DNA from 2 places in the Thauera sp. GDN1 genome. Region 2 is predicted to be linked to the other one. Evidence: predicted binding sites of a transcription regulator. Region 2 holds the regulator's gene; the other holds the start of a gene.
What was found. The regulator FNR, encoded in region 2, switches genes on or off when oxygen is low (the NO sensors DNR and NnrR bind a similar motif). The targets are predictions, from matches to a motif close to TTGANCTAGNTCAA.
Positions count from the first base shown of each region.

Region 1: a site for FNR is predicted at 3,070-3,083, ahead of CKCBHOJB_RS07400 (nitrite reductase). Genes of this name have one in related genera too.

Region 1 is NZ_CP097870.1:1,605,496-1,616,958, reverse strand. It holds gene CKCBHOJB_RS07405 (type IV pili methyl-accepting chemotaxis transducer N-terminal domain-containing protein) at 1-1,193, opposite strand, end outside; gene CKCBHOJB_RS07400 (nitrite reductase) at 1,277-2,989, opposite strand; gene sstT (serine/threonine transporter SstT) at 3,165-4,388, opposite strand; gene CKCBHOJB_RS07390 (CreA family protein) at 4,465-4,941, opposite strand; gene CKCBHOJB_RS07385 (cytochrome c oxidase subunit 3 family protein) at 5,192-5,719, shown strand; gene CKCBHOJB_RS07380 (cytochrome C oxidase subunit IV family protein) at 5,730-6,023, shown strand; gene CKCBHOJB_RS07375 (SlyX family protein) at 6,037-6,237, opposite strand; gene queG (tRNA epoxyqueuosine(34) reductase QueG) at 6,312-7,412, opposite strand; gene tsaE (tRNA (adenosine(37)-N6)-threonylcarbamoyltransferase complex ATPase subunit type 1 TsaE) at 7,428-7,958, shown strand; gene CKCBHOJB_RS07360 (N-acetylmuramoyl-L-alanine amidase) at 7,898-9,280, shown strand; gene CKCBHOJB_RS07355 (bifunctional riboflavin kinase/FAD synthetase) at 9,362-10,306, shown strand; gene ileS (isoleucine--tRNA ligase) at 10,364-11,463, shown strand, end outside.
Region 2 is NZ_CP097870.1:3,089,225-3,100,687, reverse strand. It holds gene CKCBHOJB_RS14235 (MBL fold metallo-hydrolase) at 1-1,380, shown strand, start outside; gene CKCBHOJB_RS14230 (Crp/Fnr family transcriptional regulator) at 1,417-2,100, opposite strand; gene CKCBHOJB_RS14225 (SirB2 family protein) at 2,194-2,574, shown strand; gene fnr (fumarate/nitrate reduction transcriptional regulator Fnr) at 2,594-3,334, opposite strand; gene hemN (oxygen-independent coproporphyrinogen III oxidase) at 3,474-4,865, shown strand; gene CKCBHOJB_RS14210 (sulfite exporter TauE/SafE family protein) at 4,978-5,688, shown strand; gene CKCBHOJB_RS14205 (cation transporter) at 5,733-5,942, shown strand; gene ppa (inorganic diphosphatase) at 6,026-6,553, shown strand; gene pyk (pyruvate kinase) at 6,677-8,095, opposite strand; gene CKCBHOJB_RS14190 (heme-binding protein) at 8,092-8,526, opposite strand; gene CKCBHOJB_RS14185 (DUF3830 family protein) at 8,558-8,980, opposite strand; gene CKCBHOJB_RS14180 (2-hydroxy-3-oxopropionate reductase) at 9,113-9,997, opposite strand; gene hyi (hydroxypyruvate isomerase) at 10,110-10,889, opposite strand; gene gcl (glyoxylate carboligase) at 10,953-11,463, opposite strand, start outside.

The DNA of each region.
Region 1 (11,463 bases), 1.5 Mb from region 2:
AGGAAGAACTTGACGATGCGCTGGGACAGCATGCGATTGCGCCCGGCGACATTGACGTAACGCCCGTGCGGCCCGCCATCGGCCGTCTGCGTCGCCAGCGTGGTCAGGGCGTCGGCGAGGACGACGATCTCCTCGCTTGCGCGCAGCACACGCCCGGCATCGGATTCGGGAGCGAACAAGGCCTCGCGGTAGCTCAGCCAGGCCGCGCCCAGCGCCTCGAGCGCGTGCGCCGGCTCGGGTTCGAGATTCGCACGCTGGAGCTGGGCGAGCGTGCGCTCGAATTCGGTGGTGCGCTGACGTAGCTGGATGGCGGACTCGGCAGGCGCGATGCCATGTTCGCCGAGCGCCCAGGCAATCGCCTGGCGCTGGGTCAGCAGGCGCAGGCGACCGCAATGGTTGATGAGCTTGCCGGCGGCGATGCGCTGCGGCTTGTCGTCCACATCGGTGCGGCGCAGCTTGCGCGCAAAGTTCAGGCGCTGCGGCGCGGCGCTCGGCGCGGTCTCGAGCAGGGCGGCGTTCTGGATGTGGATGCGGCTCTTGTCCACCACGATCACGCCCTTGTCGGCCAGTTCGCGCAGGCTGCGCGAGAAGGCTTCGGGAGTGATGCCCATGCGCGCGGCGAGGATCTTCTTCTTGGCCTTGAGCTCGACCGTGGTTTCGCCGGCGATCGGCAGTTCGCCGCCCGCGAGCTCGATCAGGTAGTCGAGGATGCGCTGGGCCCCGGTCAGGCCGGAGTGGTGGCCGGTAACGTCGAACTCGATCGCGCACTGGCGCTGGGCGAGGGCCTCGATCACGCCGGCGCTGAAGGCGATGTCCTGGCGCACGAGCTTGCGCAGCACGCGCACGTCGAGCGCGACCAGGATGCTCGGCGACACCGTCTCGCAGGCCGAGGCGTAGCGCTGCGCGCCGAACACCTCGCCGAGCGCGAGCACCCGCGGCGTGTGCACGAGTTCGATGATCTTGCGGGTCTCGCCGGCGAGCAGGCGGTAGCGCAGGACGCTGCCGTCGCACAGCATGAAGACCTCGCGCAGGGGATCGCCGGCATGGTACAGGGCGGTGCGCGCGGGCAGCTCGAGCAGCCGACCGGCGGCGCACAGCTCGTCCAGTTGGGCGGTGGCGAGGTCGGAAAACAGCGGGCAGCGCGACAGGAAGTCGCGCAGCACCTGGCGGCGGTTGAAGGGTCGTGCGCTCAATCGGAGAACCTCACGTCCGCTTCGGCCGCCGGAAACGGCGCGGCGGGAGGACGAATCCTCCCGCCGCAACCGCGCGAACAGTCTCAGTAGACGTCGTGCTGCGTGTTGTGGACGTTGAACTTGCCGGTCGGCGTGATCAGCTTCGGGTCGCGGATGACGGCCTTCAGCTTGCGCGTCTTGTCATCGACCACCACGATGGCCGACTCCTGATCCGCACCGTTCCAGACCGAGAACCATACCTCATCGCCGGCCTTGTTGTACTCCGGCTGCACGACGCGCTTCGGCCCTTCCTTGATGCCCGACCATTCGCCGATCGGGATCAGCTCGTAGCCCTTGTCGATGTTGTCGATGTCCCACACCGCGACCGACTGGCTCACCTTCTCCTCCGGGTTCAGCGTGGTATCGACCCACAGGTTCTTCGACTTCGGGTGGGTCTTCAGGAACAGCGAGCCGCCGCCCAGGCCCTTCAGCGTGCGCACCACCTTCCAGGCGTTGTCCGGATGCTTGACCGGATCGGTGCCGATCAGCGAGATGGTCTCGTCGCCGAGGTGGCCGGTGGCCCACACCGGACCGAACTGCGGATCGACGAAGTTGGCGCCGCGGCCCGGATGCGGGACCTTGCCGACGCTGACCAGCTTCTCGAGCTTGCCTTCCTTGGTGTCGATGACCGCGATCTTGTCCGAGGCGTTGGCCGCGTCCATGAAGTAGCGATGAGTGGACTCGAAGCCGCCGTCGTGCAGGAAGGGCGCCGCCTCGATCATCTTGAGCTTGAGGTTGTCGAGGTCGCGATAATCCACCGAATACACCATGCCGGTTTCCTTCACGTTGACGAAGAATTCCGGATTGAAGTGCGAGGAGATGATCGCCGCCACGCGCGGCTCGGGGTGGTAGGTCTGGGTATCGACGACCATGCCGCGGGTGGAGACGATCTTGCGCGGCTGCAGCGTGTCGCCGTCCATGATCACGAACTGGGGCGGCCAGTAGGTGCCGGCGATGGCGTACTTGTCTTCCCAGCCCTTGGCCTTGGAGCTTTCCACCGAACGCGCCTCGAGACCGACCTTGATCTCGGCGACGGTATCGGGTTTCTCCATCCACAGGTCGATCAGGTTGATCTTGGCGTCGCGACCGATGACGAACAGGTAGCGGCCGGAGGCCGACATGCGCGAGATGTGCACCGCGTAGCCGGTCTCGAGGATGCTGACGATCTGCTTGCTGTCACCGTCGATCAGGGCGATCTTGCCGGCGTCACGCAGCGTCACCGAGAACAGGTTCTCGAGCTTGAGGTCGTTCATCTTCTTGGTCGGGCGCTTGTCGACCGGGATGAGGACCTTCCACGAGGCTTCCATCTCCTTGAGGCCGTACTCGGGCGGGGCCGGCGGCGTCTGCTGGATGTAGCGCGCCATCAGATCGACCTCGTCATCGCTCAGCACGCCGGAGGTGCCCCAGTTCGGCATGCCGCCGGGCGAGCCGTACTTGATGAAGACCTTGAGGTACTCGAGACCCTTCTCGAGGGTGATGTCGGGGGTCAGTGCCTTGCCGGTCGCGCCCTTGCGCAGCACGCCGTGACAGCCGGCGCAGCGCTCGAAGAAGATGCGCTTGGCCTTCTCGAACTCGGGTTCGGACATCCGCGGCGCCAGCGGGTTGATGTCTTGGTGCATCGGCACGTCGGCCATCGGCGAACCGCCGGCCTGGTATTCCTTAAGCGCCTCGTCACCGTGTCCCTTCGGTGCTTCCGCGAACGCGGCCTGCATCGCCAGGGCCAGGACCGGGATCGCGGCAAGGCGGAGCCGCTTCATGAACGTCGCTGAACTCATTGTTTACCCACCCTCGTGTTTGAAAAGGTGAGGCACTTTCTTCAAGCCGTCCATAAAATAATTTGACAGATGTCAACACCCCGCCAAGCGCCTGATTTCGCGAGAATTCATCACACACGATGCTTGATCGCAATCAAGCACGGAGCGGCACGCAGACTCAGATCCGTTCCGCCGCACGGCAGGCGGCAGCGGTGAACAGCACGTCGGTCGAGGAATTCAGCGCGGTTTCCACCGAATCCTGCACCACGCCGATGATGAAGCCGATCGCCACCACCTGCATCGCGACGTCGGTCGGGATGCCGAACAGGTTGCACGCCATCGGAATCAGCAGCAGCGAGCCACCGGCCACGCCCGACGCACCGCAGGCACCGAGCGCCGACACGATCGACAGCAGCAGCGCGGTGGGCAGGTCGACCACGATGCCCAGCGTATGGGCCGCGGCCAGGCTCATCACCGCGATGGTGATCGCCGCGCCCGCCATGTTGATGGTGGCGCCGAGCGGGATCGAGATCGAATAGGTGTCCTTGTGCAGGCCGAGGCGGCGGCACAGCTCGAGGTTCACCGGAATGTTGGCCGCCGAGCTGCGGGTGAAGAAGGCGGTCACCGCACTCTCGCGCAGGCAGGTGAGCACCAGCGGGAACGGATTGCGCCGCGTCTTCCAGAACACCAGCAGCGGGTTGAGCACGAAGGCGACGAACAGCATGCTGCCGACGATCACCAGTAGCAGCCGGCCATAGCCGAGCAGCGCGCCGAGGCCCGACTCGGTCAGCGTGGCGCCGACCAGGCCGAAGATGCCGAGCGGGGCGAAGCGGATCACCACGCGCACGATCTTCGACACCGCCTCCGCCAGGTCGGCGAGCAGCGCCTGCATGCCCGGACCGGCGTGGCGCAGTGCGGCGCCGAGGCCGATCGCCCACGCCAGGATGCCGATGAAGTTGGCCTCCATCAGCGCCTTGACCGGGTTCGTCACCACGTTGAGCAGCAGGTTCTTCAACACCCCGACGATGCCGCCGGGCGGCGTGCCGGCGACCTGCGGCGCATCGAGCACCAGCATGGTCGGGAAGGCGAAGCTGGCGAGCACCGCCACCAGCGCGGCGCCGAAGGTGCCGGCAAGGTACAGCGTGATCACCGGGCGGATGTGGGTCTCGGTGCCGTGGCGATGCCCGGCCACGGCGGCGGTGACGAGCACGAACACCAGCACCGGCGCGACCGCCTTCAGCGCCGAGATGAAGATGTCGCCGAGCAGCGCGGTCGAGCGCGCGAGCTCGGGCGCGAAGAGCGCGACGGCGATGCCGCACACGAGGCCGATGGCGATCTGCACGACGAGACTGGTTCCGGACAGGAAACGGAGGGCGGGGTTGGCGGTTGCGGATGAACTCATGATTCGGGGCGAGAAAGGGAAAAAAGCGCGCCGCCCCCACCCGAGGGCGGGGCCGGCGGACGGACGCGGCGCCGGATCAGCGCAGCGGGATGGCGAGCGCGGCCGGCACCGGCACCGCGGTCACGTTGTTCTGGGGACTGCCGTCGATCAGCTTGTCGCTGTAGACGAGATAGACGAGCGTGTTGCGCTTCGCGTCGACCATGCGCACGATGCGGACCTTCTTGAACAGGATGGAGGCGCTCTGCGAGAACACTTCCTCCTGCTCCTTCAGCGGCCCGGTGAAGGAGATCTCGCCGACCTGGCGGCAGGCGACCGAGGCGTCGGCGGTGTCTTCGGCCAGGCCGAGCGTTCCCTTGATGCCGCCGGTGCGGGCACGCGACACATAGCACGCCACACCCTTGACCTTGGGGTCATCGAAGGCCTCGACCACCACCTGGTGGTTGCGGCCGATCAGCTTGAACGCGGTGTCGACATGGCCGACCGTCTCCGCCTGGACGAGCACGGGCGCAGCCGCAAGCAGCGACAGCAGCAGGCGGGGGAAAATCCTGGTCATGCGAGCCTCCTGAGCACGGGGGCGGCGATTATCGCACCGCGGGATGTCTTGCGGGCGACGATTACTGAGCAGAATCAAGGCACATCGCGCGCCGCGGCAGCACCATCGGGGGCATTCGAAGCTTCGCGCGGATCGAGAACCGGTCCGCCTGCCCATCGTGTCGATCGCCGTGCCCCTTCCTCCGTCCGCCGCGCCGCCCGCGCCGCCCGCCTCCCTCCCCGCCACCGGCCGCATCCCGGGCAGCAAGGCGATGTGGGTGGGCATCTTCTGCGAGATCACCGAGTTCGCGCTGCTGTTCGCGGTGTTCTTCGTCGCGCGCGCCCATCACCCCGAGGCCTTCCGCGCCGGTCCGGACCAGCTCTCGCTGCTCGCGGGCACCGGCTACACGCTGATGCTGCTGACCAGCGGCTGGTGCGTGGCGCGCGCGCTGCATGCGATGCGGCGCGCAGACAGGACCGCCTGCCTGCGCTGGATGCTCGCCGGATTCGTGTTCGGGCTGGGCTATCCGGCGATCAAGATCGTCGAGCTGCAGCGCAACTTCGCACTGGGGCTGGACGGCGATGCGGGCGTGTTCATCGTCAGCTACTACTACCTGACCTTCACCCATCTGGTGCACGTGTTCTGGGGCCTGCTCGGCATGCTGTGGGTGATCGCCCGCACCGGCTTCGGCGCCTACACGGCGGAGGAACACAGCGGGCTGGAAGCCTTCGCCTGCTACTGGCACGTCACCGACATGATCTGGCTGATGATCTTCCCGCTCTTCTACCTGCTCGGATGAGGGACCCCACATGAGCTCCGAACGCAGAATCGATCTTGCCTGGCTGATGCTGGTGCTGCTGAGCGTGGGCGGCGCCGGGATCGGCAGCAGCGACGGCAACGCCGTGCTGGTCGCGGTGGTGGTGTCGGTGGTGATGGCGATCAAGCTGCGCCTGGTGTGCACCTACTTCCTCGAACTGCACGAGGCCCATCCGCGCATCCGCCGCGCGGTGCTGACCTTCTGCCACGGCATGGCGATCCTGGTGATCCTCACCACCGCCTTCGGCGACACCCTCTCCCGCCTGACCGGTGCGCTGATCGGCTAGTCCCGGCTCCGTCTCACCAGTGCGGTGGGATCTCGTCTTCCGGGCGCAGCGGATTGCCGGGCTGGATGGTCTTCACCTGCTGCGCCAGTTGCCGCAGCTGCTCGCGCAGCATGTCGAGCTCCTGCTGCTGCCGCCACACCGTGCGATTGAGCTCGTCGAGCAGGTCCTCGGCGGCCATCAGCTTGGTTTCGAGGGTGACGATGCGGTCTTCCATGGGCGGGATTCCTGTGCCTGGCGGGTGGTTTGCGGACGGATCGCGGCGGGCTGCGAGCGCGGAGGCGACGGATTCTAGCCTGCCACCGCGCCCTGGCGCTCCAGCGCCCAGGCCACGTGCTCGCGCACCAGCGCGCTCTCGTCCCCGGCGCGCGCCAGCAGGGCCGCACGCACCGCCGCCGAAGGCGGGGCATTGCCCAGCGCCACCGCGATGTTGCGCAGCCAGCGCTCATGGCCGATGCGGTAGATCGGACTGCCGGCGGTGCGCTCGGCGAACTCGGCCTCGGTCCACGCGAACAGGTCGACGAGGCGCGCACTGTCCAGGCCGTGGCGCGGTGCGAAGTCCGGCTCGCGGCTGAGCTGCGCGAACCGGTTCCACGGGCACACGAGCTGGCAGTCGTCGCAGCCGTAGATGCGGTTGCCGAGCAGCGGACGCAGCTCGAGCGGAATCGGGCCGTGCAGCTCGATGGTCAGGTAGGAGATGCAGCGCCGCGCATCCACCTGGTAGGGCGCGACGATGGCGCCGGTGGGACAGGCGTCGATGCAGGCGGTGCAGCGTCCGCAATGCGGCTCGAGCGGCGCATCGACCGGCAGCGGCAGGTCGGTGAGGATCTCGCCGAGGAAGAACCACGACCCCGCCCTGCGGTCGAGCAGCAGCGTGTGCTTGCCGCGCCAGCCCAGGCCCTTGCGGCTGGCGTGCTCGACCTCCAGCACCGGCGCCGAGTCGGTGAACACCCGGTATTGATGCGGGACCTCGGCGGCAATGCGCTCGGCCAGCTTCTGCAGCCGGTTGCGCAGCACCTTGTGGTAGTCCCGACCGAGCGCATAGCGCGACACGTAGGCGCGCTCGGGGTCGTCCAGCACGGCGTGGGCCGGTGCCGCATCCGGCCAGTAGCCCATGCGTACGCTGATCACCCGCAGCGTGCCCGGCACCAGCTCGTCGGCACGGGCGCGCTTCATGCCATGGCGCGCCATATAATCCATCTCCCCGTGAAACCCGGCTTCGAGCCAGGCGGCCAGGCCCGACTCGGCATCCGCAAGGTCGATACCGCCCACGCCGACGGCATCGAAGCCGAGTTCCCGCCCCCACTGTCTGATCCGCGCAACAAGGCCTTCGCCATCGACGAGCGGCCTGTCCGCCCCCTCCGCCACGCGGTTTTCCGGGTCCGACGCCATCTGCTGGAGCATCCCATGATCGAATTGATTCAAGCCGCCGATGATAGCGGCGCCCGCCTGCAGGCGCACTTGGCGGACGAAAAGGACACGGAAACGCTGGGCACGACGCTGGCCGGAGTGCTGAGTCCGGGGCTGCGCATCTGGCTGCAGGGCAACCTCGGCATGGGCAAGACCACGCTCACGCGCGGGGTGCTTCGTGGCCTGGGTCACGAAGGCAAGGTGAAAAGTCCGACCTACACCTTGATTGAACCTTACGTCGTTTCTAGATTAGACTTATATCACTTTGATTTTTATCGCTTCAATTCGCCCGAAGAATACCTGGACGCAGGACTGGACGAATACTTCGCCGGTGAAGGCGTTTGCATCGTGGAGTGGCCCGACAAGGCGCTGCCCTATCTGCCTTCCCCCGACGTCGAGATTCGCCTCGAAGCCAGTGAAAACGGGCGGTTTGTGGAGATCGGCGGAAACACGGAAGCGGGGCGGACATGCGTGATCGGACTGGTGAAAGCATTTCGGGGCGCGAACCCGGCGCCCAAGGCGATCTGAATCCCCTCGAGGGCGCGCACGCGCCGCTGGGCGCGCCGCGCCTCGATCGTCGCCGCCTGCTCAAGTTCGCCGGCGCCTCGCTCGCACTGATGGTGAGCCCGATCGGCCATGCGGCTTCCGCAAGCCTGGTCGCGGTGCGCGTATGGCCCTCGTCCGAATACACCCGGATCACCCTTGAGGGCGCCTCGCAGCTGCGTTTCAGCCACATGCTGGTGCAGGACCCGGACCGCCTCGTGGTCGACCTCGAAGGCGTCGAGCTCAACAGCGTGCTCGAGTCGCTGCCCTCCAAGGTCCTCGACAGCGACCCCTACATCCGCCTGATCCGCGCCGGCCAGAACCGTCCGGGCGTGGTCCGCGTGGTCGTGGAACTGAAGTCGGTGGTGAATCCGCAGGTGTTCACGCTCGCCCCGGTCGGCGACTACGGCCACCGCTTGGTGCTCGACCTGCACCCGACCGTCGAGCACGATCCGCTGATGGCGCTGATCATGAAGGACTCGCCGATGGACGCCGCGATGGGCGACGATGGCAAGGACACCACGACCGTCGCCCGCAGCCAGCCCAGCCAGCCGGCGCCGCGCGAGCGGCGCAAGGAGCAGGCCGTCAATCGCCTGTACACCGTGGTGCTCGATGCCGGCCACGGCGGCGAGGACCCGGGCGCGATCGGTCGCGGGGGCAGCTACGAGAAGAACGTCACGCTGTCGATCGCCCGCCGCCTCAAGCGCAAGATCGACGCCGAGCCCGGCATGCGCGCGGTGCTGACCCGCGACGGCGACTATTTCGTGCCGCTGCACCAGCGCGTCACCCGCGCACGCCGGGTACGCGCCGACCTGTTCGTGTCGATCCACGCTGACGCCTTCGTCCGCCCCGAGGCCAACGGCAGCTCGGTGTATGTGCTGTCCGAGCGCGGCGCGTCCAGCTCCGCCGCACGCTGGCTGGCGCAGAAGGAAAACGACGCCGACCTGGTCGGCGGCGTGAACCTCGCGCGTCAGGACGGCCACATCGCACGCACCCTGCTCGACCTGTCGCAGACCGCCACGATCAACGACAGCTTCAAGCTCGGCCGCGCGATGCTGGGCGAACTCGGCAGCATCAACCGCCTGCACAAGCCCGAGGTCGAACAGGCCGGCTTCGCGGTGCTGCGCGCGCCCGACATCCCCTCGGTGCTGGTCGAGACTGCCTTCATCAGCAATCCGCTAGAAGAACGCCGCCTCAACGACGAGGCCTACCAGGACAAGATGGCCACCGCGCTGATGCGCGGCATCAAGCGCTACTTCCAGGAGCACGCACCGTCGGCGCCGACCCGGGTGGCACGCCTGGACTGAAGCCCGCGCGGCGCCCAAGCCATCGTGCAAAGCCCGCAGATGCGGGCTTTGTCGCTATAATTGCGCCTTTTTCAGGCGCTTATGCAGGTTCACCGCGGGATTCCCGAGCACGCCGACACGGCTGCGGTGCTCACCATCGGCAACTTCGATGGCGTGCATCTCGGCCACCAGGCGCTGCTTTCGCTGCTGACCGGAAAGGCCCGCGCTCTCGGCCTGCCGGCAGTGGTGCTCACCTTCGAGCCGCATCCGCGCGAATACTTCAGCCCCGCCGACGCCCCCGCCCGCCTCGCCTCGCTGCGCGAGAAGCTGCTGCTGCTCGACGCCGCGGGCGTGGACCGCACCTACATCTGCCGCTTCAACGCCCGCCTGGCCGCGCAGACGGCGGAAAGCTTCATCGCCGACACCCTGGTGCGCGGACTGCAGGTGCGCCACCTGTTCGTCGGTGACGACTTCTGCTTCGGCGCCCGCCGCCAGGGCAATTTCCAGATGCTGCGCGCGGCCGGCGAGCAGCACGGCTTCGGCGTGGAGTCGATGCCGACCCTCGACGTCGACGGCGAACGCGTCTCCAGCTCGGCGGTGCGCGAGGCGCTGGCCGAGGCCGACCTCGCCCACGCCGCGCGCCTGCTCGGCCGCCCCTACAGCATCGCCGGCCGCGTGTGCCACGGCGACAAGATCGGCCGCCAGCTCGGTTTCCCGACCGCCAACATCCAGATGAAGCATCGCCGCCCGGCACTGACCGGTGTCTATGCGGTCAGCGTCGAAGGCCTCGCCGGGCGCCGCGTCACCGGCGTCGCCAACATCGGCGTGCGCCCGACCGCCACCGCGCGCGGCCGCGCCCGCCTCGAAGTCCATCTCTTCGACTGGACGCAAAGCTGCTACGGTGCGCACATCCGCGTGCACTTCCTGCACAAGCTGCGCGAGGAGCGCAAGTTCGAGTCGCTCGACGCGCTGCGCGCGCAGATCGCGCTCGATGCGCAGGTCGCGCGCGACTGGTTCACCGCGCACCCAGCTTCCGAATCCGCCTGATCCTGCGCAGGCCCGCCCACCCGAATCGTACCGACCCAACCGACACCCGACTTCGCCATGGCCGACTACCGCAAGACGCTCAACCTGCCCGACACCCCCTTCCCGATGCGCGGCGACCTGCCCAAGCGCGAGCCGAACTGGATCGCCGACTGGCAGCAGAAAAAGCTCTACCAGCGCATCCGCAAGGCCAGCGCCGGCCGGCCCAAGTTCGTGCTCCACGACGGCCCGCCCTACGCCAACGGCAGCCTGCACATCGGCCACGCGCTGAACAAGATCCTCAAGGACATCATCGTGCGCTCGAAGACGCTCGCCGGCTTCGACGCGCCCTACGTGCCGGGCTGGGACTGCCACGGCCTGCCGATCGAGCACAAGGTCGAGGTCACCCACGGCAAGAACCTGCCCGCGGACAAGGTGCGCGAGCTGTGCCGGGCCTACGCCGCGGAGCAGATCGAGATCCAGAAGGCCGACTTCATCCGCCTCGGCGTGCTCGGCGACTGGGACAACCCCTACCGCACGATGGACTTCGCCAACGAGGCCAACGAGATCCGCGCGCTCGCCGAGATGACGAAGAACGGCTACGTGTTCAAGGGCCTGAAGCCGGTGAACTGGTGCTTCGACTGCGGCTCGGCGCTGGCCGAGGCCGAGGTCGAGTACGCCGACAAGGCCTCGCCGACCATCGACGTCGCCTTCCCGGTTTCTGCCGAACACGCGGGGAAGCTTGCCGCCGCCTTCGGCCTGGCCAAGCTCGACAAGCCCGCCGCCGCGGTGATCTGGACCACCACGCCGTGGACCATCCCCGCCAACCAGGCGCTCAACGCCCATCCCGAGTTCGATTACGCGCTGGTCGATGTTGGCGATCGCCTCCTGGTCCTGGCCAAGGACCTCGTCCAATCAGCGCTGCAGCGCTACCAGCTCGAGGGCACGATCGTCGCCACCGCCAAGGGCGCGGCGCTGGATCGCATCGAGTTCCGCCACCCCTTCTACGACCGCGTGTCGCCGGTGTATCTGGCCGAATACGTCGGCATCGACGCCGGCACCGGCATCGTGCACTCGTCCCCGGCGCATGGCGTGGATGACTTCAACTCGTGGCGCGCCTACGGCCGCAGCAACGAGGAGATCCTGTCGCTGGTGATGGGCGGTGGGGAATACGTGCCCGA
Region 2 (11,463 bases):
GAGGTCACCGGCTCATGCATGCGGGTCGACCACGAGCGCGGCAGTTTCCTGATCGACTGCGGACTGTTCCAGGGGGGGCGCGAGGCGGATCGCAAGAACAGCGAGGCGCTGAGCTTCAACCTGCGCGAGATCGACTTCGTGCTACTGACGCATGCCCATCTCGACCATACCGGCCTCGTTCCGCGGCTGGTGGCGCTGGGCTACAAGGGACCGATCTTCGCCACCGCCGCCACCGTCGATCTGCTCGCCGTGATGCTGATGGACTCCGCGCACATCCAGGAAAAGGAAGCGGAATGGGCCCTGCGCAGCACGCGTTCGCGCAAGGCCGGGCGCGGCGGGCAGCTCGTGCCGCTCTACACCGTCGAACAGGCGCGCCACAGCCTCGGACGCCTGCGCCCGCTCGCCTTCGACGAGATGGTCGAGGTCGGCCCCGGCGTGCGCTGCCGCTTCCGCAATGCCGGCCATATCCTCGGTTCGGCGATCATCGAGATCGACGTCGAGGAGCGCGGCCACACCCGCCGCCTGGTCGCCTCGGGCGATCTCGGCCAGCCGATGCGCCCGGTGCTGCAGGACCCGGTGCATATCCCGGCAGCGGATTACCTGTGCGTCGAGTCGACCTACGGCGACCGCGCCCACCGCTCCTTCGCCGAGACCTGCGACGAGCTGGCCGAAGTGCTGCGGCGCACGTTGAAGGTCGATGGCGGCAACGTGATCATTCCCGCATTCGCGGTCGGGCGCACGCAGGAACTGCTGTTCGTGCTGGCGGATCTGGTGCGCGCAGGCCGTGTCGATCGACTCGACGTCGTGGTCGATTCGCCGATGGCCTCCGCGGTCACCGAGCTCACCGTGCGCCATGACGACCTGTGGGACGAGGAGACGCGCGAGCTTTATGCGTGGACGCGCAAGCACCCGGACAGCTTCAACCTGCGCTTCGTGCAGGACGTCGAGGAGTCGATGGCGCTCAACGCGGTGCGCGGTGGCCTGGTGATCATCTCGGCGAGCGGGATGTGCGATGCCGGGCGGATCAAGCATCACCTGCGCTACAACCTGGGGCGGCGCGAGTGCGCGATCGTGATCGCCGGCTTCCAGGCTGCCGGGACGCTGGGGCGGCGGCTGGTCGATGGGGCGCGCCAGGTCACCCTGTTCCGCGAGCGCATTCCGGTGCGGGCGCGCATCCACACCATCGGCGGCCTGTCGGCGCATGCCGACCAGCCCGCCTTGCTGAACTGGCTGCGTGGGTTCAGGAATCCGCCGCGACGCACCTTCGTCGTGCATGGCGAGCCGTCCGCGGCATCGGCGCTCGCCGACCTCGCCGAGCGCGAGCTCGGCTGGCGTCAGGTCGAGGTCGCCGTGCCGGGTGTGCCCTGCGTGCTGAACTGAGGGACCGGCGTCGCGGATCGCAGGCCGGGTGTGGTCTCAGGCGTTGTAGCGCGACAGGCGCTGCGGATCGTGCAGCGTGATGCGCTTGCCATGGACGCTGATCAGGCCGGCCTCGCTGAGGTCGTGGAAGATGCGCGACAGGGTTTCCGGCGTCAGGTTGAGCCGGGACGCGATCACCTGCTTGCTGGTGGGCAGGGCGATCTCGCTGGGCGTGTCGCTGTCGGCGACCTGCAGCAGGTAGCCGATCACGCGCTGCATGCTCGAGCGCAGCGAATAGGTCTCGACGTCCTGGATCAGACCGTGCAGGCGGATCGCCATGCCTGCCAGCAGCTTGTGGGCGAAGGTGGAGTCCTGGTCGATCAGGTCGGTCACCACCTGCTGGCCGACATGCACGAGCACGGTGTCGGTCAGGGCCTCGGCGAAAACCGGGTAGGGGTGGTTCATGAACATCACCGCCTCGCCGAAGCTCTGCATCGGGCCGATGATCTCCACCACCTTCTCGGTTCCCTGCGCCGACGAGAATGCGAGCTTGACCTGGCCCGAGACGACGAAGTAAAAGCCGTGCGGCTGGTCGCCGCGCTGGAACAGCACCTCGCCGCGGGCGACGTGGCGGTCACGCGTGTAGCGTGCGACGAGCTGGATGTCCGCGTCCGACAGTTCGCTGAACAGCGGGATCCGGTGCAGCAGGGACGGGATGTCGAGCTGGGAATGAGGGGGCATCGAAAGACTCTCCGTAAGGCGTCGCAATTCTAGTCCAGCCGGTGCGTTGCCGGCTGTTTCCGGCTCTGTGGCCGGCTATCGGAAGGAGAAGGGATGTATTTCGCGATCAAACATCTGCATGTCACCTGTGTCGTCCTCAGTGCGACCGGTTTCCTGCTACGCGGGCTGTGGATGATCACCGGCAGTCCGCTGCTGCGCCACCGGCTGACCCGGGTGCTGCCGCACGTCGTCGACAGCCTGCTGCTGCTGTCGGCCATCACCCTCGCGGTGATGATCCAGCAGTACCCGTTCGCCGCCGACTGGGTGACGGCCAAGGTTGCCGGCCTGCTCGCCTACATCCTGCTCGGCACCGTCGCGCTCAAGCGCGGGCCGACGGTGGGCATCCGCGTCACCGCCTTCGTCACCGCGCTGATGGTCTATGGCTGGATCGTGTCGGTCGCCCTCACCAAGAATCTGGCCGGATTCCTCGCCTGAATCCGGCGGCGGGCGGCGGTCAGCGCACGCCCTGCTGGTGCTGGATGAGGCGCTTGAGTCCGGCCGGGTCGAGCAGCAGGACGTGCTTCTGCTGCACCGAGATCAGCCCGTCTTCCTGGAAGCGCGAGAAGGCGCGCGACACGGTCTCGAGCTTGAGCCCGAGGTAGGAGCCGATCTCCTCCCGGGTCATGCGCAGGTTGAACTCCTGCGACGAGAACCCGCGGGCGTTGAAACGCTGCGACATGTTCAGCAGGAAGGCAGCCAGGCGCTCCTCGGCGCGCATCGAGCCGAGCAGCATCATCACGCCGTGGTCGCGCACGATCTCGCGGCTCATCACCTTGTGGAACTGCAGCTGCAGGCCCTCGATCTGGTGCGAGAGCTGCTCGAGCTTGTCGTAGGCGATCACGCACACCTCGCTGTCTTCCAGCGCCACCGCGTTGCAGCTGTGCGTCTCGGTGCTGATGCCGTCCAGCCCGAGGATCTCGCCGGTCATCTGGAAGCCGGTGACCTGCTCGCGCCCATCCTCGAGCAGCACGTCGGTCTTGAAGGAGCCGGCACGGATGGCGTAGATCGCCTCGAAGCTGTCGCCGGCGCGGTAGAGGTTCTGCTGGCGCTTGACCTTGCGGCGCGCGCCCACCAGTTCATCGAGGCGGCTCAGCTCGCTGTCCGACATGCCGAAGGGCAGGCACAGCTCGACGAGGTTGCACTGCGAACAGGCGGTCTTGAGCCCATTCACGGTAATTGGCACGGTCGCCCTCATCTGCACGATAATCCTGCTTCCCCGACAAAAGACACCGATTCGGGCACGAGTGGATCTTCAGATCAAGCTCGTTGACCCACGTCAACCAAAAAATTGCGCTGGTCTGCCATTGTTCGGCACACCCTGCAGCAGCAAGATCATGAAAAGTCAGAACGAACTCATCTTCGATCCGCAACTGATCCGTAGATTCGACATCAACGGACCGCGGTACACCTCCTACCCGACGGCAGATCGCTTCGTCGAGGCCTTCAACGCCGAGGCGCTCAAGTCCTGGCTCGCCAAAAGGGCCGTGGGCGGCGTGAGCAAACCGCTCTCATTATACTTCCACATCCCGTTTTGTAACACGATCTGCTATTACTGCGCCTGCAACAAGATCATCACCAAGGATCACGGGCGCTCGGCCAAGTATCTGAAATACCTGGCGAAAGAGATCGCGATGCAGGCCGCCTGCCTCGAGGGCAGCCGGCAGGTGACCCAGCTCCACCTCGGTGGCGGCACCCCGACCTTCCTGTCGCACGACGAGATGCGCGAGCTGATGGCCGCGGTGCGCGAGCACTTCACGCTGGTGCCCAACGGCGAGTATTCGATCGAGGTCGATCCGCGCAAGGTCGATTTCGACACCGTCAAGCTGCTCGCCGATCTCGGCTTCAACCGCATGAGCGTCGGCGTGCAGGACTTCGCCGAGGACGTGCAGGCCGCGGTCAACCGCATCCAGAGCTTCGACGAGACCAAGCTCGTGATCGACGCCGCGCGCGCCACCGGCTTCAAGTCGGTGAGCATGGACCTGATCTACGGCCTGCCCAAACAGAACGTGATCAGCTTCAACCGCACGCTCGAGCAGGTGCTGGAGATCTCGCCCGACCGCATCTCGCTCTACAGCTACGCGCACCTGCCCGGGCTGTTCAAGCCGCAGCGCCGCATCAACAGCGGCGACATGCCCACCGCCGACACCAAGCTGCAGCTTCTGCAGCTCGGCATCCGCCGCCTCACCGAGGCCGGCTACGTCTATATCGGCATGGACCACTTCGCCAAGCCCGACGACGAGCTCACCATCGCCCAGCGCCAGGGCCGGCTGCATCGCAACTTCCAGGGCTACTCCACCCAGGCCGAGTGCGACCTGCTCGCCTTCGGCGTGTCGGCGATCGGCAAGATCGGCCCGGTGTATGCGCAGAACGTCAAGACCCTGGACGAGTACTACGACGCGCTCGACCGCGACGAACTGCCGGTGCTGCGCGGCATCGAGCTCACTGCCGACGACCTGCTGCGGCGCGCGATCATCCAGGCCCTGATGTGCCATTTCGAGCTCTCGATGCAGTCGATCGAGATCGCGCACCTGATCAACTTCCGCGAGTATTTCGCCGACGAACTCGCCGACCTCGCCGAGATGGAGAAGGCCGGCCTGGTGAAGATCGACGGCGACTGGATCAGCGTGCAGCCGGGCGGTCGCCTGCTGGTGCGCGGCATCGCCATGGTGTTCGACCGCTACCTGCGCGCCGACCGCGAGCGCGCGCGCTACTCGCGGGTGATCTGAGGCGCAGGGCCGGCGACCGGATGGCTGGGGGCGCGGCGATTCGCCGCACCCGCCGCGCGCTGCGGCGTAAAATGGCGGCCTCGCGTTCCCGGCGGCCTTGGCCCGTCTCCCCATGCCCGAAACCGGTTACTTCGCCGTCTTCCTGATCGGCCTGCTCGGCGGCACGCACTGCGTGTCGATGTGCGGCGGCATCGTCGGCGCGCTCACCATGCAGGTGCAGACGCCGGGCGGCAAGCCGCAATGGCCGCTGCATCTGGCCTACAACCTCGGCCGCATCGGCACCTACACCGCGCTCGGCGCGGCGGTCGGCTTCATCGGCTCGGTCGGCCTGCTGTACGACGGCATGCTCCCGGTGCAGATGACGCTGTACGTGCTGGCCAACCTGATGCTCGTCGCGCTCGGTCTGTATCTGACCGGTTTCACCCGTCTGCTGGCGCCCATCGAGCGCGTCGGCCACGTGCTGTGGCGCAGGATCCAGCCCGCGACCCGTCGCTTCCTGCCGGCGCGCTCCGTGAAGCAGGCGTTGCCGCTGGGCATGCTGTGGGGCTTCATCCCCTGCGGTCTGACCTATTCGATCCTCGCCACCGCGCTGGTCACCGGCTCTGGCGCCCGCGGCGCCGGGCTGATGCTGGCCTTCGGCCTGGGCACGCTGCCCAACCTGCTGCTGGCGGGCATGCTGTTCAAGCGTTTCCGCGATTTCACCCGTCACCGCAAGGTGCGCCTCGCCTCTGGCCTGCTCGTGCTCGGCTTCGGGCTGTTCGGGCTCTATCATGCGCCCACGCTCGGCGGCGACCTGTGGGGCGGCGTGGTGTGCGTGACCTGAGCGCCGCATCCGCTGGCGCGGCGTCGAACATTGAGGAGTGAAGCATGGAAGAAGTGACGATCAAGGTCGAAGGCATGAGCTGCGGCGGCTGCGTCAGGAACGTGACCGGCGTGCTCAAGGGGCTCGCGGGCGTCGAGGACGCGCAGGTGTCGCTCGAGCAGGGCAGCGCCACGGTGCGCTTCGACCCGGCGCAGGTGTCGGTCGACGCACTGCGCACCGCGGTCGAGGACGCCGGCTTCGACTCGCCGGCCTGAGTGCCGGATGCACGCAGGACGCCGTGCAAGACATTGTGGTTTCCCCCTATAATCCGCGCACAATTTTTCCACGGGAGGGATTCATGGGCTTCGATATGGTCAGCGCCGGCAAGGACGTGCCGAACGACATCAACGTCATCATCGAGATCTCCGCTCAGGGCGATCCGATCAAGTTCGAAGTGGACAAGGACAGCGGCGCCGTCTTCGTCGACCGCTTCATGGGCACTTCGATGCGTTACCCGCTCAACTACGGCTACGTGCCGCACACCATCGCCGGCGATGGCGACCCGGTCGACGTGCTGGTCGTAACCCCCTTCCCGCTGCAGCCGGGCGTTGTCATCCGCTGCCGTCCGGTGGGCGTGCTGAAGATGGAAGACGACGGTGGCGTGGATGCAAAGGTCGTGGCCGTGCCGGTGTCCAAGCTGACCCCGCTGTACGACAAGGTGCAGACCACCGACGACCTGCCCGAGCTGCTGATGAAGCAGACGGTGCATTTCTTCGAGCACTACAAGGACCTCGAGCCCGGCAAGTGGGTCAAGGTCCTGGGCTGGGGCACGGTCGAGGAAGCCAAGCAGGAAATCGTGAACGGCCTGGCTGCCGCCAAGAAGTGATTGCCTAGCTCTCCGCTGCATGCAGAAGGCCCGCTCGATGCGGGCCTTTTGCCGTGTACGGCATACGCTTGCGGGCGTGCCGGCGCTGCGCGGGGGTCAGGGCTGGTGCCTGCCGAGCCGGCCTCAGCCCGGGATGCGCGCGACGTGCAGCAGGTTGGTGCTGCCGCTGGTACCGAAGGGCAGGCCGGCGATCACCACCACCACCTCGCCCGCACGCGCGAAGCCGTGGCTGAGCGCGGCGCGACTGGCGTGCTCGACCATCTCGGCGACGTCATGCACCTCCTCGAAGGGCACCGGATGCACGCCCCAGGCCAGGGCCAGGCGGCGCGCGGTGGCCGCGTGCGGCGTCAGCGCGAGGATCGGCACTGCGGGGCGCTCGCGGCTGGCGCGCAGGGCGCTGAAGCCGGAGCTGGTGTAGGCCACGGTCGCGGCCGGTTCGAGGAGTGCGGCGACGCGGCGCAGTGCGCAGCAGATCGCATCCGGCGTGTTGGCCTCGGCTGCGGTGTGGCTGGCCTCCAGTGCGCTGCGCCAGGCGGGGTCGCGTTCCACCTCGCAGATGATGCTGTGCATGATGGTCACCGCCTCTACAGGGTACTGGCCCGAGGCCGATTCGGCCGACAGCATCACCGCGTCGGCGCCGTCGTAGATCGCGGTGGCGACGTCCGAGGCCTCGGCACGGGTCGGCACCGGCGAGGTGATCATCGACTCCAGCATCTGCGTCGCCACCACCACCGGCTTGCCGGCGGCGCGGGCCGCACGCACGATGCGGCGCTGCAGCACCGGCACCTGCTGCGGCGGCAGCTCCACGCCCAGGTCGCCGCGTGCCACCATGACGCCGTCGGCGAGCGCCACGATCGGCTCCAGGGCGTCGATCGCCGCCGGCTTCTCGAGCTTGGCCATGATCCAGGCACGGTCGCCGATGAGCTCGCGCGCCTCGCGGATGTCCTCCGGACGCTGCACGAAGGACAGCGCCACCCAGTCCACCCCGAGCGAGAGGCCGAAGTCGAGATCGGCGCGGTCCTTGGCGGTCAGCGGCGAGATCGGCAGCACCACGCCGGGGACATTCACGCCCTTGCGGTCGGACAGCGGCCCGCCGACCAGCACCGTGGTGTCGGCGAAATCGGGGCCGAAGGCATCCACGCGCAGGCGCAGCTTGCCGTCGTCGAGCAGCAGCTCGGTGCCGGCCTCGAGCGCGGCGAAGATCTCCGGGTGAGGCAGGTTGGCGCGGGTAACGTCGCCCACGGCAGGGTCGAGGTCGAGGCGGAAGCGCGCGCCGGGGGCGAGCACCACCTTGCCCTCGGTGAAGCGGCCGACGCGCAGCTTGGGACCCTGAAGGTCCATCAGCACGCCGATCGGACGGCCGATTTCCCGCTCGAGCTCGCGGATCAGGCGGTAGCGTTCGGCGTGGTCCTCGTGGCTGCCGTGGCTGAAGTTGAGGCGGAACACGTCGGCGCCGGCCTCGGCCAGGGCGAGGATGCGTTCGCGGGTGGAGCTCGCCGGCCCGAGGGTGGCGAGGATGCGGGCACTGCGTTCGCGTTTCATGCTGCGATCTCCTGATTCGTTGCGGCGATGTGGGCGAGCAGGGCGGAGACGGCGGCGCGCGCCACCCGTGCGTCCTCGCCGGCCTTGACGCCGGAGACGCCGACCGCGCCGACCACGTTGCCGGCGACCACGATCGGCTCGCCGCCCTCGAGCGGCACCACCGGCATCGCCAGCGCGGCGAAGCGGCCGTTGTTGACCATGTCCTCGAAGGCCTTGCTCGGCTTGCCGCTGAGCACGCAGGTGCGCGCCTTCTCGGGGGCGACGGCGGCGCTCATCAGCGGCGCGCCGTCCATGCGCTGCAGCCACAGCGCGTGGCCGCCGGCATCGCAGACGGCGATGCTGACCGCCCAGCCGCAGGCGAGCGCCTCGGCTTCTGCGGCTGCGGCGGCGAGCTTGACGTCGTCGAGCGTCAGTGCGTGGGTGGGTTTCATGTCGTCCTCGTGATGATCGTTCGGTCGGGACTCAGCGCTTGCCGAGGTCGGTGAAGCGGATCCACTGCGCGCCCTTCCACAGCACGGTCCGCCCCATCTCGTTGAGCTGCTCGGCGCCTTCGACCACGGTCAGGAAGTGGTTGCCGGCGAGCTGGCCCATCTTGCTGGCGAAGCAGCTGCTGCCGTAGGCGAACAGGATCTCGGTCTCCGAGAAGCCGCCCGGATAGAGCAGGATGTCGCCGCGCGAGGGGTGGCTGGTGTGGTTCTCGAAGCCGAGGCCGGTGTCGAACTCGCCCAGCGGCACCCATACCGCCTCGCCGCTCCAGCGCGAGTGGATCACCTGGTTGGAAAACGGCAGCAGTTCGAGGAAGGCGGCGCAGGTCTTGGGCGCGGCGGCTTCCTCCATGCGGGCGACGAAGCGGAACGAACCGACGTCGATGGCGAGGTGGCGCATCGGGGTTTCCTTTGATGGGTGGGCGGCGCGTTGGGGAGCACGCGCCGCCCGGGGGCACGCCGGTCGATGCCGGCGCTTTCTGCTCTGTTGCGGCTGGGGTGGCGGCGGGCCTCGCGGCCCTCTGCTCCGGCCTTACTGGCCGATCTCGAAGTTGGCCATCTTCTCCAGCGCGCGCACCATGCCCGAGTGGTCCCACTTCGCGCCGCCGTGCGCGGCGCAGGCGTTGAACAGCTCCTGGGCGGTGGCGGTGTTGGGCAGCGACACGCCGAGCTGGCGGGCGGTGGTCAGCGCCAGGTTGAGATCCTTCTGGTGCAGCTCGATGCGGAAGCCCGGATCGAAGGTGCGCTTGACCATGCGCTCGCCGTGAACTTCCAGGATGCGCGAATTGGCGAAGCCGCCCATCAGCGCCTGGCGAACCTTGGCCGGGTCGGCGCCGGCCTTCGCGGCCAGCAGCAGGGCCTCGCCGACGGCCTCGATGTTGAGCGCGACGATGATCTGGTTGGCGACCTTGGTGATCTGGCCGTCGCCGTTGCCGCCGACGAGCGTGATGTTCTTGCCCATCAGCTCGAAGATCGGCTTGACCTTGTCGAAGCTCGCCTCGTTGCCGCCGACCATGATGGTCAGGCTTGCCGCCTTGGCGCCGACTTCGCCACCCGACACCGGGGCGTCGAGATATTCGCAGCCGAGCGCATTGATGCGCCTGGCGAACTCCTTGGTGGCGACCGGCGAGATCGAGCTCATGTCGACCACGATCTTGCCCTTCGACAGGCCGGCGGCGACGCCCTCGGGGTTGAACAGCGCGTCCTCGACGTGCGGCGTGTCCGGCACCATGGTGATGATGATGTCGGCCTGGCGCGCGACCTCGGCGCCGTTGGCGCACGGCCGGGCGCCGGCTTCGATCAGCGCGGCGGGGGTGTCGCCGCGGGTGTGGGTGAAGACCGTGTGGCCGCCCTTGATGAGGTTGCCCGCCATGGGCGTGCCCATGATGCCGAGGCCGATGAATCCGATGTTTGCCATTTTGTTGTCTCCTGAATGTCGATGATGTCCTGATCGCGGCCTCCGCCGCTCCCACCGAAACCGGTACGGCTTCCGCAAGCCCTGTGGGAGCGGTGGAAGCCGCGAATGTCGATTAGCCGGCCAGTGCCTTGATCCAGCCCAGGCCCTCGCGGGTACCGGCGGCGGGCTTGTATTCGCAGCCGATCCAGCCGTCGTAGCCGAGCTGGTCGATGAAGCGGAACAGCCAGGCGTAGTTGATCTCGCCGCTGCCCGGCTCGTGGCGGCCCGGGGTGTCGGCGATCTGCATGTGGGCGATCTTCGGCAGGTGTTTCGCGATGGTGTTGGCGAGTTCGCCCTCCATGCGCTGCATGTGATAGATGTCGTGCTGAAGGTACAGGTTGGGCGAGCCGACTTCCTCGATCAGCGCGATCGCCTGCGCGGTGCGGTTCAGGTAGAAGCCGGGGATGTCGAAGGTGTTGATCGGCTCGATCAGCAGGCGGATGCCGGCCTCCTTGAGCGCGCCGGCGGCGAAGCGCAGGTTGGCGACGAAGGTCTCGCGCGTCTTCTCGGGATCGACGCCGGCCGGGGCGATGCCGGCCAGGCAGTTCACCTGCTTGCAGCCGAGCGCGGTGGCGTATTCGATCGCGCGTCCGACGCCGTCCTGGAATTCGCCGACCCGGTCCGGATGGCAGGCGATGCCGCGCTCGCCGCCGTCCCAGTCGCCCGCCGGCAGGTTGTGCAGCACCTGCACCAGGCCGTGCTTGACCAGGCGCTCGGCGATCTCGTTCTTGTCGAAGGCATAGGGGAAGAGGAACTCCACGCCCTTGAAGCCGGCTTCGGCCGCCGCCTGGAAGCGGTCGAGGAAAGGCACTTCGTTGAACAGCATGGTCAGGTTGGCATTGAACTTGGGCATTGCTTCATCTCCGGTTGTCTGCTGGGAACGGGCCTGGGAGGGCCCGTCCCCGGGGCGGTGCGTTCAGTCGAGGATCGAGATCGCGGTCGGCGCGTCCTCGCCGCGCTCGGCCAGTTCCTCGAACTCGTTGATGGCGTCGATCTCGGTCCCCATCGCGATGTTGGTCACGCGCTCGAGGATGATCTCGACCACCACCGGCACGCGGAACTCCTCCATCCACTGCCGTGCCTGGGCGAAGGCGGGCTGAATGTCCTCCGCCTTGCGCACGCGGATCGCCTTGCAGCCCAGGCCCTCGACCACGCTGACGTGATCGACGCCGTAGCCCTCGGTTTCCGGCGCGTTGATGTTCTCGAACGCGAGCTGCACGCAGTAATCCATGTCGAAGCCGCGTTGCGACTGGCGGATCAGGCCGAGATAGGCATTGTTGACCAGCACGTGGATGTAGGGGATCTTGAACTGCGCGCCCACCGCCAGTTCCTCGATCATGAACTGGAAGTCGTAGTCGCCCGAGATCGCCACCACCTTGCGCTGGGGATCGGCTGCACACACGCCGAGCGCGGCCGGGATGGTCCAC